Regions from separate parts of the Gottfriedia sp. NPDC056225 genome, predicted to be linked through region 1. Evidence: a T-box and tRNA genes for the amino acid it is inferred to sense, from the RefSeq annotation. Region 1 holds a T-box; the other holds one or more tRNA genes.
What was found. A T-box is a leader RNA that pairs with one kind of tRNA and senses whether it is charged. The one in region 1 lies ahead of ACFCYN_RS14815 (valine--tRNA ligase), so its partner is inferred to be a tRNA-Val.

Region 1 (5,342 bases):
GTTCATTTAAAACGTATCCTATTCAACAGCCCGATCGTAATAATTGGCTTAAAATGTATGAAAAGAATTTTTCCTTAAGAGAAGAAGAAAGATTGTTGTTTTTAAGTTATATGGCATATCCAACTCAGTTTTCTACCAAAATTAATAGTTACTTGAAGCGTTCTGATGGAAGTACTGAAAAAGATAATGTAAGAGATTTATTAAGTGCATACTGGCATATGATAAATATTGAATACTTTGTTTCCAAAATACAAGAAGATGTAGAAGCAGCGAGGGCAATTGAAGATTTGTGAGGCAAGGAAAGAAGTAACTTACCAATTATGATAAAAAAGAGGGTTTCCCAAAAAAGTGATGCAACTTTTTTGGAAACCCTCTTTTTAAAGCTATTTATTTTACATGACGTTTAATCGCGTTTACTAAACTTTTGCGTACAAAATCCTTGTCCGTAATATGGTCTTTTGAGAAAGAAATTCTAACATTATTTTCATCAGATCCAAATAACTTTGAAAACTTGCCTTGAGTTACTTTTTGATTTTGATCAAGTTGAACAATTAAGTCTACTGTTTTGTCAAAACTTAAATAATTAACTTCAATCTCTTCTAATTTACCACGAAATTCGCCATTCATCGGATAAAATTCAAACTCTTGAATGATCTTTCCGTATTTCTTTTTGTTTTCACTATCTCTTAATACAAATCCTTCTTCTTGAAGTGCTTGGATTACTGTTTTTAAACCAATTGAAGGGATAACTTGAACGCCATCTGCATCGTATTGGTCAACAGCTTTTTCTATTTCTAAATGAGTTTTAATCCAAATATGGGATTTGTGTAGTGATACTGGAGTATTTTCAGATAAGGTGAAAAAGAAAGGAATAGTCACTTCTTCATTTGCATTTATTATACGATCAACTGATACGATAAATTTTTGTAAAGTACCATTCTTACTAACTGTTTTATCATTGGATTCAACTTTATATTCAGTCATTACATGTAAAAAGACGGAATCTAGTTCTTGCTTTACTCTTCCACCTTTTATGTGTAATTCACCTTTTACTCTTTCTCCAGCTTGATATTCTGTTTTTTCAAGCTTTGTATCTATTCTCGTTCCTCCAATTCCGAGTACACGAGCTAATGTATTTTTAAATAAACCCATGAATATCCCCCTAAAAAGTTATATCTACATACTATATCATTATCGCATAATTAAATAAGTACTAGTATACCAGAATGTTAAATAATCATTACAATTATTTTTCGTATTTTTTTTATGTATTAAAAAATGAGGTACTTTATTGACAACTACTGAATATTCTAGAAAGAAATTAGAAATACTGTTGACTAAGCTTAAGGAAATTTTGTAGACTATTACATATATTCATAATGAAATGCAATGATAGGGAAGAGTACAACGAACTAATTCTTCAGAGAGGAAACCATTTGGTGGGAGGTTTCTAGAAAATAGAGTTGGAATGTCGCCCTTGAGCAGTGGCTTCGAAAACTTTTTTGTGATTAGAAGTTACCGGATGATCCGTTATCTTTTTTAAGTGTGTCAGAGAAACACAAGTTTTTACTGACAAAAAAAGGTGGTACCGCGAATCCAACTCCATTCGTCCTTTTCAAGGATGAGTGGAGTTTTTTTATTTTTCAATAATTTTAGAGGAGATGATTCCGAATGGAAACAACACAAAAATCATTACCAACAAAGTATGATCCGAATTTAGTTGAAAAAGATCGTTACCAATTTTGGTTAGATGGGAAATTCTTTGAAGCACAAGTAGAATCGGAAAAGCCGAAATATACAATCGTAATTCCTCCACCAAACGTAACTGGAAAATTACACTTAGGTCATGCTTGGGATACAACTTTACAAGATATTTTAACTCGTACAAAACGTATGCAAGGATATGACGTATTATACTTACCTGGTATGGACCATGCTGGTATTGCTACTCAAGCAAAAGTTGAAGGCAAATTACGTGAAGAAGGCTTATCAAGATATGATTTAGGACGTGAAAAATTCCTAGAAAAAGCTTGGGAGTGGAAAGAAGAATATGCTTCACACATTCGTTCACAATGGGAAAAAATTGGTTTAGGCTTAGATTACTCACGCGAACGCTTCACACTAGATGAGGGTCTATCAGATGCGGTAAAAGAAGTATTCGTTAAACTTTATAACAAAGGATTAATCTATCGTGGTGAATACATCATCAACTGGGATCCTGCGACAAAAACAGCGTTATCAGATATCGAAGTAATTTATAAGGATGTTCAAGGTGCATTCTATCACATGCAATATCCATTAACTGATGGTTCAGGAAAAATTCAAATTGCAACTACTCGACCTGAAACAATGCTTGGTGATACTGCAATTGCTGTACATCCGGAAGATGAACGTTACAAATCAATGATTGGTAAAACAGTAATGCTACCAATCGTAAATAGAGAGATTCCAATTATCGCCGATGATTATGTAGATATGGAATTTGGTACTGGGGTAGTAAAAATTACGCCTGCACATGATCCAAATGATTTTGAAGTTGGTAACCGCCATGACCTACCCCGCATTCTTGTAATGAATGAAGATGGTACGATGAATGAAAAAGCTGGAAAATACAATGGTATGGATCGTTTTGAATGCCGTAAACAAATCGTTAAAGATTTACAAGAGATGGGTGTTCTTGTTGAAATCGAAGAGCATATGCATTCTGTAGGTCATAGTGAGCGTAGTGGCGCAGTTGTTGAGCCTTATTTATCAACTCAATGGTTCGTTAAAATGCAACCACTAGCAGATGCTGCAGTAGCATTACAAAACTCTGATGACAGCGTAAAATTTGTACCAGATCGTTTTGAAAAAACTTACCTACGTTGGATGGAAAATATCCGTGACTGGTGTATCTCTCGTCAATTATGGTGGGGGCATCGTATTCCAGCTTGGTACCATAAAGAAACTGGTGAAATTTATGTAAACCAAGAGCCACCAGCTGATCTTGAAAATTGGAATCAAGATAATGACGTATTAGATACTTGGTTCAGTTCAGCATTATGGCCATTCTCAACATTAGGTTGGCCAAACGAAGAAAGTAAGGATTTCCAAGCTTACTTCCCAACAAATGTATTAGTAACAGGTTATGATATTATTTTCTTCTGGGTTTCACGCATGATCTTCCAAGGGATTGAATTTACTGGTAAACGCCCATTTAACGATGTATTAATTCATGGATTAGTACGTGACGAACAAGGACGTAAGATGAGTAAATCTCTTGGTAATGGTGTTGACCCAATGGATGTTATCGAGAAATACGGGGCAGACTCATTACGTTATTTCTTAACAACAGGAAGTTCTCCAGGTCAAGATTTACGTTTCAGTATTGAAAAAGTTGAGTCTACTTGGAACTTTGTAAACAAAATTTGGAATGCCTCTCGTTTTGCATTGATGAATATGGAAGGCTTCACATATGAAAATATTGATTTAACGAAAGAAAAGTCTGTTGCTGATGAATGGATTTTAACTCGCTTAAATGAAACAATTGAAAGTGTGACATCTTTAATCGATCGCTATGAATTTGGTGAAGTTGGCCGTGTACTTTATAACTTCATTTGGGATGATGTTTGTGACTGGTATATTGAAATGGCAAAAATTCCTTTATACGGTGACAATGAAGATGCAAAAAATATGACTCGTTCAGTTCTAGCACATGTGTTAGAAAGTACGATGAAGCTTTTACATCCATTTATGCCATTCGTAACAGAAGAAATTTGGCAATCTCTACCTCACCAAGGAGAATCTATTACAGTATCTGCTTGGCCGACAGTTAAAGAGGAATTAACGAATAAAGAAGCTTCTGAAACGATGAAAATATTAGTTGAACTAATTCGTTCAGTTCGTAACATCCGTGCAGAAGTAAACACGCCAATGAGCAAAAAAGTTCAACTAATGATTTCTGCTAAGGATGAAACAATTGCAGCGGCATTAGAAGCAAATCGTTCTTATATTGAACGCTTCTGTAATCCTGAAGAGTTAACAATTTCTACTAATTTAACAGCTCCAGAAAAAAGCATGTCAGCGGTTATTAGTGGAGCTGAGCTCTATCTTCCTCTTGAAGGATTAATCAATCTAGATGAAGAGAAAAAACGTTTAGAAAAAGAATTAGAAAAATGGATTAGTGAAGTTGAACGAGTTCAAAAGAAATTAAGTAACCAAGGATTCGTAGCGAAAGCTCCTGCAGCAGTAATTGAAGAAGAGCGTCGTAAAGAAAAAGATTATCTTGAGAAACAAGAATCTGTAAGAGCTCGAATTGCAGAATTAAGCAAATAATAACAGTGTAATGGGCTGTTATAAAAATTAGAAAGATAAAACGACGAATTGAGTTTAATGATTCGTCGTTTTTTACTATAAAGGTGGGGGTAAGATGGTTAGTACATATGAAGAAGCACTGAAATGGATGAATAACAGAACAAAGTTTGGAATTGTACCTGGGTTACAGCGAATGGAAGAAATGCTCGTTCGACTAGGTAATCCGCATCTTAACGTAAAAGCAATTCATGTAGCAGGTACAAACGGGAAAGGTTCCACAATCACATTTTTGCAAAGTATATTATTAGAAGCAGGGTATACTGTAGGAGCTTTTACATCACCATATATATTAGATTATCGTGAACAAATTATGTTCTGTGGAGAAATGATTAGTGAAAATGAGTTTATTCATTTAGTAAATTGCATGATTCCTGTAGTTGAGGAAGTTGAACAATTGCCATGTGGTGCTCCAACTGAATTTGAGATTATTACTACAATGGCATTTTACTTTTTTGGTAAGGTAAAAGAAAACGATATCTTTATTGTTGAGGCAGGCTTAGGTGGATTAGAGGATTGTACAAATGTAGTAACCCCTTTAATTAGTATCATTACAAGTATCGGTCACGATCATCAACAAATTCTCGGTGAAACAATAGAAGAAATTACCAAGCATAAAGCCGGAATTATTAAAAAAGGGATTCCGATTGTTACTGCAGAGTTAAAAGAAGAAGCGTTAAAAATTATCCGTGATAAAGCGATAACAAGTGAAGCTGATTATTTCGAATATGGAAAACATTTCTTTGCTTCCTCAATAAAGGATCAACAAAATGAACAATTTTGTTACGAAGGGTTTAGCAATGCAATTGAAAATATCGAGTTATCAATGCTTGGTCAACACCAAATTAGGAATGCTTCATGTGCTATTACAGCGATTCAGTTATTACAAAAACATTATGGAATGAAAATTAGTGAACGTACTATCAAACATGGATTAAAAATAGCTCAAAAAGCCGGAAGATTTGAAAAAATAGTTTCTAGTCCTGTTATTT
Region 2 (5,342 bases), on a different contig from region 1:
GACGAATTAGCAGCACCAATCCTTCGCCAAGATGTTCTTCAAATTGGAGACTTAAAAATAGGCATGGAGCTTGAAGGAACAGTAAGAAATGTAGTCGATTTTGGTGCATTTGTTGATATAGGATTAAAGAATGACGGTCTTGTTCATATTTCAAGAATGAGTAGTAAATTTATAAAACATCCATTAGATGTTGTTTCAGTTGGCCAAGTAGTAAAAATATGGATTGCTGAAGTTGATCAAAAGAAACAAAGAGTAGGCTTATCTATGCTGCCAATTGAAGCAAAAGAAAAAGTCAAAGCTTAATTTTTTGATAATAAAACCAACATTGATTTAATAACTTTATTTGATAACGGTTTTTCTCATAAAATGCTTTCTGCATTTGAGTCTTAAGCCAACTAGGCATTACCATGATGAAAACCTCCAACTTAAAAATCTTCGCCCATCTTAACTATTGAGATGGGCGATGAAATAAATGAGTGAGGGGTAACCTTCCGATACACTGTATAAAAAGGATAACTGTATTGTTCATTTTGGATAGTAAAAATTACGCCGTTGTAGAGAGATTTACTAAGAGCAGCCCATTTAGCATAAATCGTACTAATAAGATCTTTTGAAATTCTCATTTGTATGTTTAATGTATGCACATACCCAGAAAAATGTGAGTTGTTTAGTTAGAATAAAGTAGAAAAAGAGGTGGCGATCTATAAATGGACAATGAGGAGATACAAAAATTAGTAGAAGATCTATCGATTACCTATTTCGGACGGCCATTTCTCCATCAAGCTTCCTTCAATACTAGATTGAGAACTACTGGTGGAAGGTATTTATTAAAAAATAGTAATATCGAATTAAATAAATTATACTATCAAGAACACGGAATCGAAGAGCTAAAGGGAATTATATTACACGAGCTGTGTCACTATCATCTTCATATTATGAAGAAAGGATATAAACACGAAGATAAAGATTTTAAAGACCTACTAAAAAAAGTAGGTGCGCCTAGATACTGTAAACCACTAAATTCTATAAAGAAAAGAACACATTCTTATAAATATAAATATAGATGTGTTGGGTGTGGACAATACTTCTTAAGAAAAAGAAAAGTTGACACAAAGCGCTTTGTATGTGGAATATGCAAAAGTCCATTAAAACAATTATAAATAGTGTTGACAGGTAATATATGTATAGTTTATATTAATACTTGTCATCATGTTACAGCGCATGACGAATTGATTGGAATTTTTCCGCAGTAGCTCAGTGGTAGAGCACTCGGCTGTTAACCGAGTGGTCGTAGGTTCGAATCCTACCTGCGGAGCCATTATATTAGAGAAGTACCCAAGTGGCTCAAGGGGCGCCCCTGCTAAGGGTGTAGATCGTTAACGCGGTGCGAGGGTTCGAATCCCTTCTTCTCTGCCATATTTTTTTTTTGGCCCGTTGGTCAAGCGGTTAAGACACCGCCCTTTCACGGCGGTAACACGGGTTCGAGTCCCGTACGGGTCACCAATATTTTATCCCGGAGGATTAGCTCAGCTGGGAGAGCACCTGCCTTACAAGCAGGGGGTCGGCGGTTCGAGCCCGTCATCCTCCACCATTTCTTTAAAATGATATAAACTCTTATTATCGCGGCGTGGAGCACGAACGAATATGCTTCGAAGTAATAACTTCAGCATACCAATCGAGCTGCTACTTGCATAAACATCCTGAGATTGGGATGGTCTTAACGAAATAAAGTTCATGGATCTAATAAAATAGTATCCACATTATCGCGGGGTGGAGCACGAACGAATATGCTTCGAAGTAATAACTTCAGCATACCAATCGAGCCGCTACTTGCATAAACATCCTGAGATTGGGATGGTCTTAACGAAATAAACTTCATGGATCTAGTTAAAATAGTATCCACATTATCGCGGGGTGGAGCAGTCTGGTAGCTCGTCGGGCTCATAACCCGAAGGTCGCAGGTTCAAATCCTGTCCCCGCAACCAAAATGGTCCCGTGGTGTAGCGGTTAACATGCCTGCCTGTCACGCAGGAGATCGCCGGTTCGATCCCGGTCGGGACCGCCATTTATTACTACAGTTTGTAGTATTTTTTTCTTTATTTGGAGAAAAATAGTAGTGAGATGGATGAATTTTTTTTATCTTTAGGAGTAGATTCGAGGGGTAAATACAATACTACATAAGACAATCCTGCGGTGTTACTTCATGTAGCATATTCGCACATTAGGAAAAGAAGTATAGTGAAATGTCGGATTGTTTTTTATCTTGAGAGGTTAATTCAAGAAGGTAAGGCAATACAACATAAAAAAAATCCTGCGGTGCGGGTTCATGGAGATTATTCGAAGAAGTAGATTCATGATGTTATATCAATGGGCTATAGCCAAGCGGTAAGGCAACGGATTTTGATTCCGTCATGCCCTGGTTCGAATCCAGGTAGCCCAGCCATTTTTATTTTGAATAGTAATGTTTAAGGTAGAGGGATTTTCTTTTATCTTAAATGCGATCGTGTAAACAGTAAGTAAGTTTAAAAATAGTCTGTTTTTAGTGTACTTGTACTATCATGTATTTATAAACTTGTTATTACGAGCCATTAGCTCAGTTGGTAGAGCACGAACGAGTAATCTTCGATGCGATTACTTCAGCGTACTTGTCGAGCAGCTACTTGAAATTCTATCTGAGACAAGGACGTCTTTAGAACTTGCTTATTTTATAAACTTGTTATTACGAGCCATTAGCTCAGTTGGTAGAGCATCTGACTTTTAATCAGAGGGTCGAAGGTTCGAATCCTTCATGGCTCACTTTTGTTTATTCGCGGTCGTGGCGGAATGGCAGACGCGCTAGGTTGAGGGCCTAGTGGAGGTTTCTCCGTGGAGGTTCAAGTCCTCTCGGCCGCATCTTAATTATGACTTTCCAAGACATCTTACAATTGTAGGGTGTCTTTTTTGTGTTGATTGACATCAATAAAGAAATAATTGTAAATTTTTAGTACTTAAGAAATTACTTTTTTTTTCACTAAATTAGTGAAAAAGAATATTCGTGATAACCACTTGTTACACATTGATGCGTGTTTTTATATAACTACTGATTTGTAGACATTGACTATACTAAAAAACTCACTTTTGATATATTCCAAAAGTGAGTCTAACATTAATAATTAGCAGGATTTACTTGAAGTGGTTTAAATTTCTGATTTTTATCAGAGTAATGCCACCATTCTTTTGAGTAGCCCACGAAACCGGCTTGTCTCATCGCTTTATCCATGATTTGATAATTCTTTTCTTGTACACTATTTCGCTTATAGCTTCGAGAAGCACGTGATGAAAAATCATCGAATTTGGATTGCATTTGCACTTCTTTTCCATCTAATGTACACAATGTTATATCTAGTGTTGCACCTAGTTGGTGGCCTCGTATATTTTTTGGACTAGGCTTAGCAACATAATCTGAATTAGGATATGCATTCCAAAGTGTTTGTTGAGCTGATAAAGGACGGTAAGCATCCCAAACTTTAATCGTATATCCTTGTTTTTTTAGGATGGAATTTGCTTTAGCTAATTTTTTGGCTGTGCTAGTCCTAAGGATGGCTTGGCTAAAATTATAAATACGTTTGCCGGTAAAGTTATTCGTTGTATTATAGCGTAAATCAACGATCAAACTTTTATCTAATGATTTAACATTAGTGAACTCTGCAATTACATACTTCCCGCTAATAAATCCTGTTTTACTTTTAAATTTAATTTTATACCATCCGTTGGCATGTTTATTAACAACCGTTAAAAATTGACCTTTTTTCACAGTACCGATTAACTTAGCCGTTGTACTAGGGCCGCTACGGATATTTAGTTTACTTGCAGTTACGGTGTAAACTTTATTCGCTGCATAAGTAGAGGTTGGGTTTGTAAAAAAACTGACCCACAAAGATAAAAGAGCTAAACAACTTATTAAAATCTTCTTGATTCTTCTCATAGTTCACCTTCTAATTAATTTATGTAATAATCTGTTAACTTCTTTAATTATTCAATAGAATACGTGTACTTTCAATTTAAAACTTATTTGGCAATATAAAAAAACATTACAATTTAGTAATGTTTTTAGTAGTTTATAATATTGGAGATAGAAGTCGAGAAATAGCTTCTTTTATTTTTATAAAGATTGTTCTCGCTTGATACTTTTCAAGTGTAAGTTCACTAGAATATTTACAATCAGATAAAAAAAGGTTTTGTAGATTGGATGATTCTTTTTCTGAATAGACGATCGCGTTTATTTCAAAATTCAATTTAAAACTACGTGTATCAATGTTAGTAGTTCCAACTGAAGCAACTTCTTGGTCTATTACGATTGTTTTAGCATGCAAAAATCCATTTTCATATAGCAATATTTTTGCTCCGTAAGATAATAGTTCGCCTACGTATGATAGTGATGCCCAATGTACGAATGGGTGGTCAGGTTTACTTGGAATCATTATTCTAACATCAATTCCAGATAATGCAGCAATTTTACAAGCGTCCATAATGCTTGCATCAGGAACGAAGTAAGGGGTTTGAATATAAACGCTCTGTTTAGCAGACGTAATTAGTTTAACGTACATATTTTTTAAGTGCTCTGTTTCCGAATTTGGCCCACTAGCAACAATTTGTATGGGAGTATTTCTGATACTTTCCACATTATTAAAAGTAAATTCCTCTATAATATGTCCATGTTGTTTAGTAGCTTGTTGCCAGTCTAATATAAATCGCCCTTGAATTTGATTTACTGAATCACCTTTTATTCGAAAATGAGTGTCTCTCCAGTATCCAAATTTCTTATCAATTCCAAGATACTCGTCTCCGACATTAAAACCGCCTATATAAGCAACTCTCCCATCAATAATACAAAGTTTTCTGTGATTTCTATTGTTTAATCGAAAATTGATTAGTCTTAGGAAGGAAGGAAAGAAAGCTTTTACCTCACCTCCGTGTTTAATAAGATCTTTGAAAAAAGAAGGAGTGATTTTTTTCGAACCAATGTCATCGTACAGCACTCGTACTTTAACGCCTTTTTCTGCCTTCTTTGTAAGTTCGTCTCTAAGCTTTTTTCCTAACGAGTCACGTTGAATGATGTAATATTGAATATTTATCTCTTTTTCGGCATTTTGTATGTCTTCGAAAAGCGAATTAAATTTTTCGTAACCGTCACTAAATGTTTGGATCTCGTTTTCAGTTGTTAATAAAGCATTAGCGGATTTTAAATTCATCATAATTAATTGTGAATGCTTCGATAGTAATTCATCTTGGATAAAGCGTTGATCATTATGTATTTGATTTGCTTGATTAGTAACTGCTAATTGAAGATAACTTCTTTCTTT

Region 2: it encodes a tRNA-Val, which carries the amino acid that the T-box ahead of ACFCYN_RS14815 (valine--tRNA ligase) is inferred to sense. The anticodon was not compared.

The regions. Positions count from the first base shown of each region.
Region 1 covers NZ_JBHJTJ010000022.1:1,047-6,388, reverse strand. The annotation lists gene ysxE (spore coat protein YsxE) at 1-293, shown strand, start outside; gene ACFCYN_RS14820 (sporulation protein) at 388-1,152, opposite strand; T-box leader at 1,381-1,617, shown strand; gene ACFCYN_RS14815 (valine--tRNA ligase) at 1,672-4,314, shown strand; gene ACFCYN_RS14810 (bifunctional folylpolyglutamate synthase/dihydrofolate synthase) at 4,409-5,342, shown strand, end outside.
Region 2 covers NZ_JBHJTJ010000045.1:24,182-29,523, forward strand. The annotation lists gene ACFCYN_RS20805 (Tex family protein) at 1-303, shown strand, start outside; gene cmpA (cortex morphogenetic protein CmpA) at 293-403, opposite strand; gene ACFCYN_RS20815 (SprT family protein) at 708-1,160, shown strand; tRNA gene ACFCYN_RS20820 (tRNA-Asn) at 1,244-1,318, shown strand; tRNA gene ACFCYN_RS20825 (tRNA-Ser) at 1,326-1,416, shown strand; tRNA gene ACFCYN_RS20830 (tRNA-Glu) at 1,429-1,503, shown strand; tRNA gene ACFCYN_RS20835 (tRNA-Val) at 1,516-1,591, shown strand; tRNA gene ACFCYN_RS20840 (tRNA-Met) at 1,909-1,985, shown strand; tRNA gene ACFCYN_RS20845 (tRNA-Asp) at 1,990-2,065, shown strand; tRNA gene ACFCYN_RS20850 (tRNA-Gln) at 2,369-2,443, shown strand; tRNA gene ACFCYN_RS20855 (tRNA-Lys) at 2,724-2,796, shown strand; tRNA gene ACFCYN_RS20860 (tRNA-Leu) at 2,810-2,892, shown strand; gene ACFCYN_RS20865 (M15 family metallopeptidase) at 3,146-3,964, opposite strand; gene cls (cardiolipin synthase) at 4,098-5,342, opposite strand, start outside.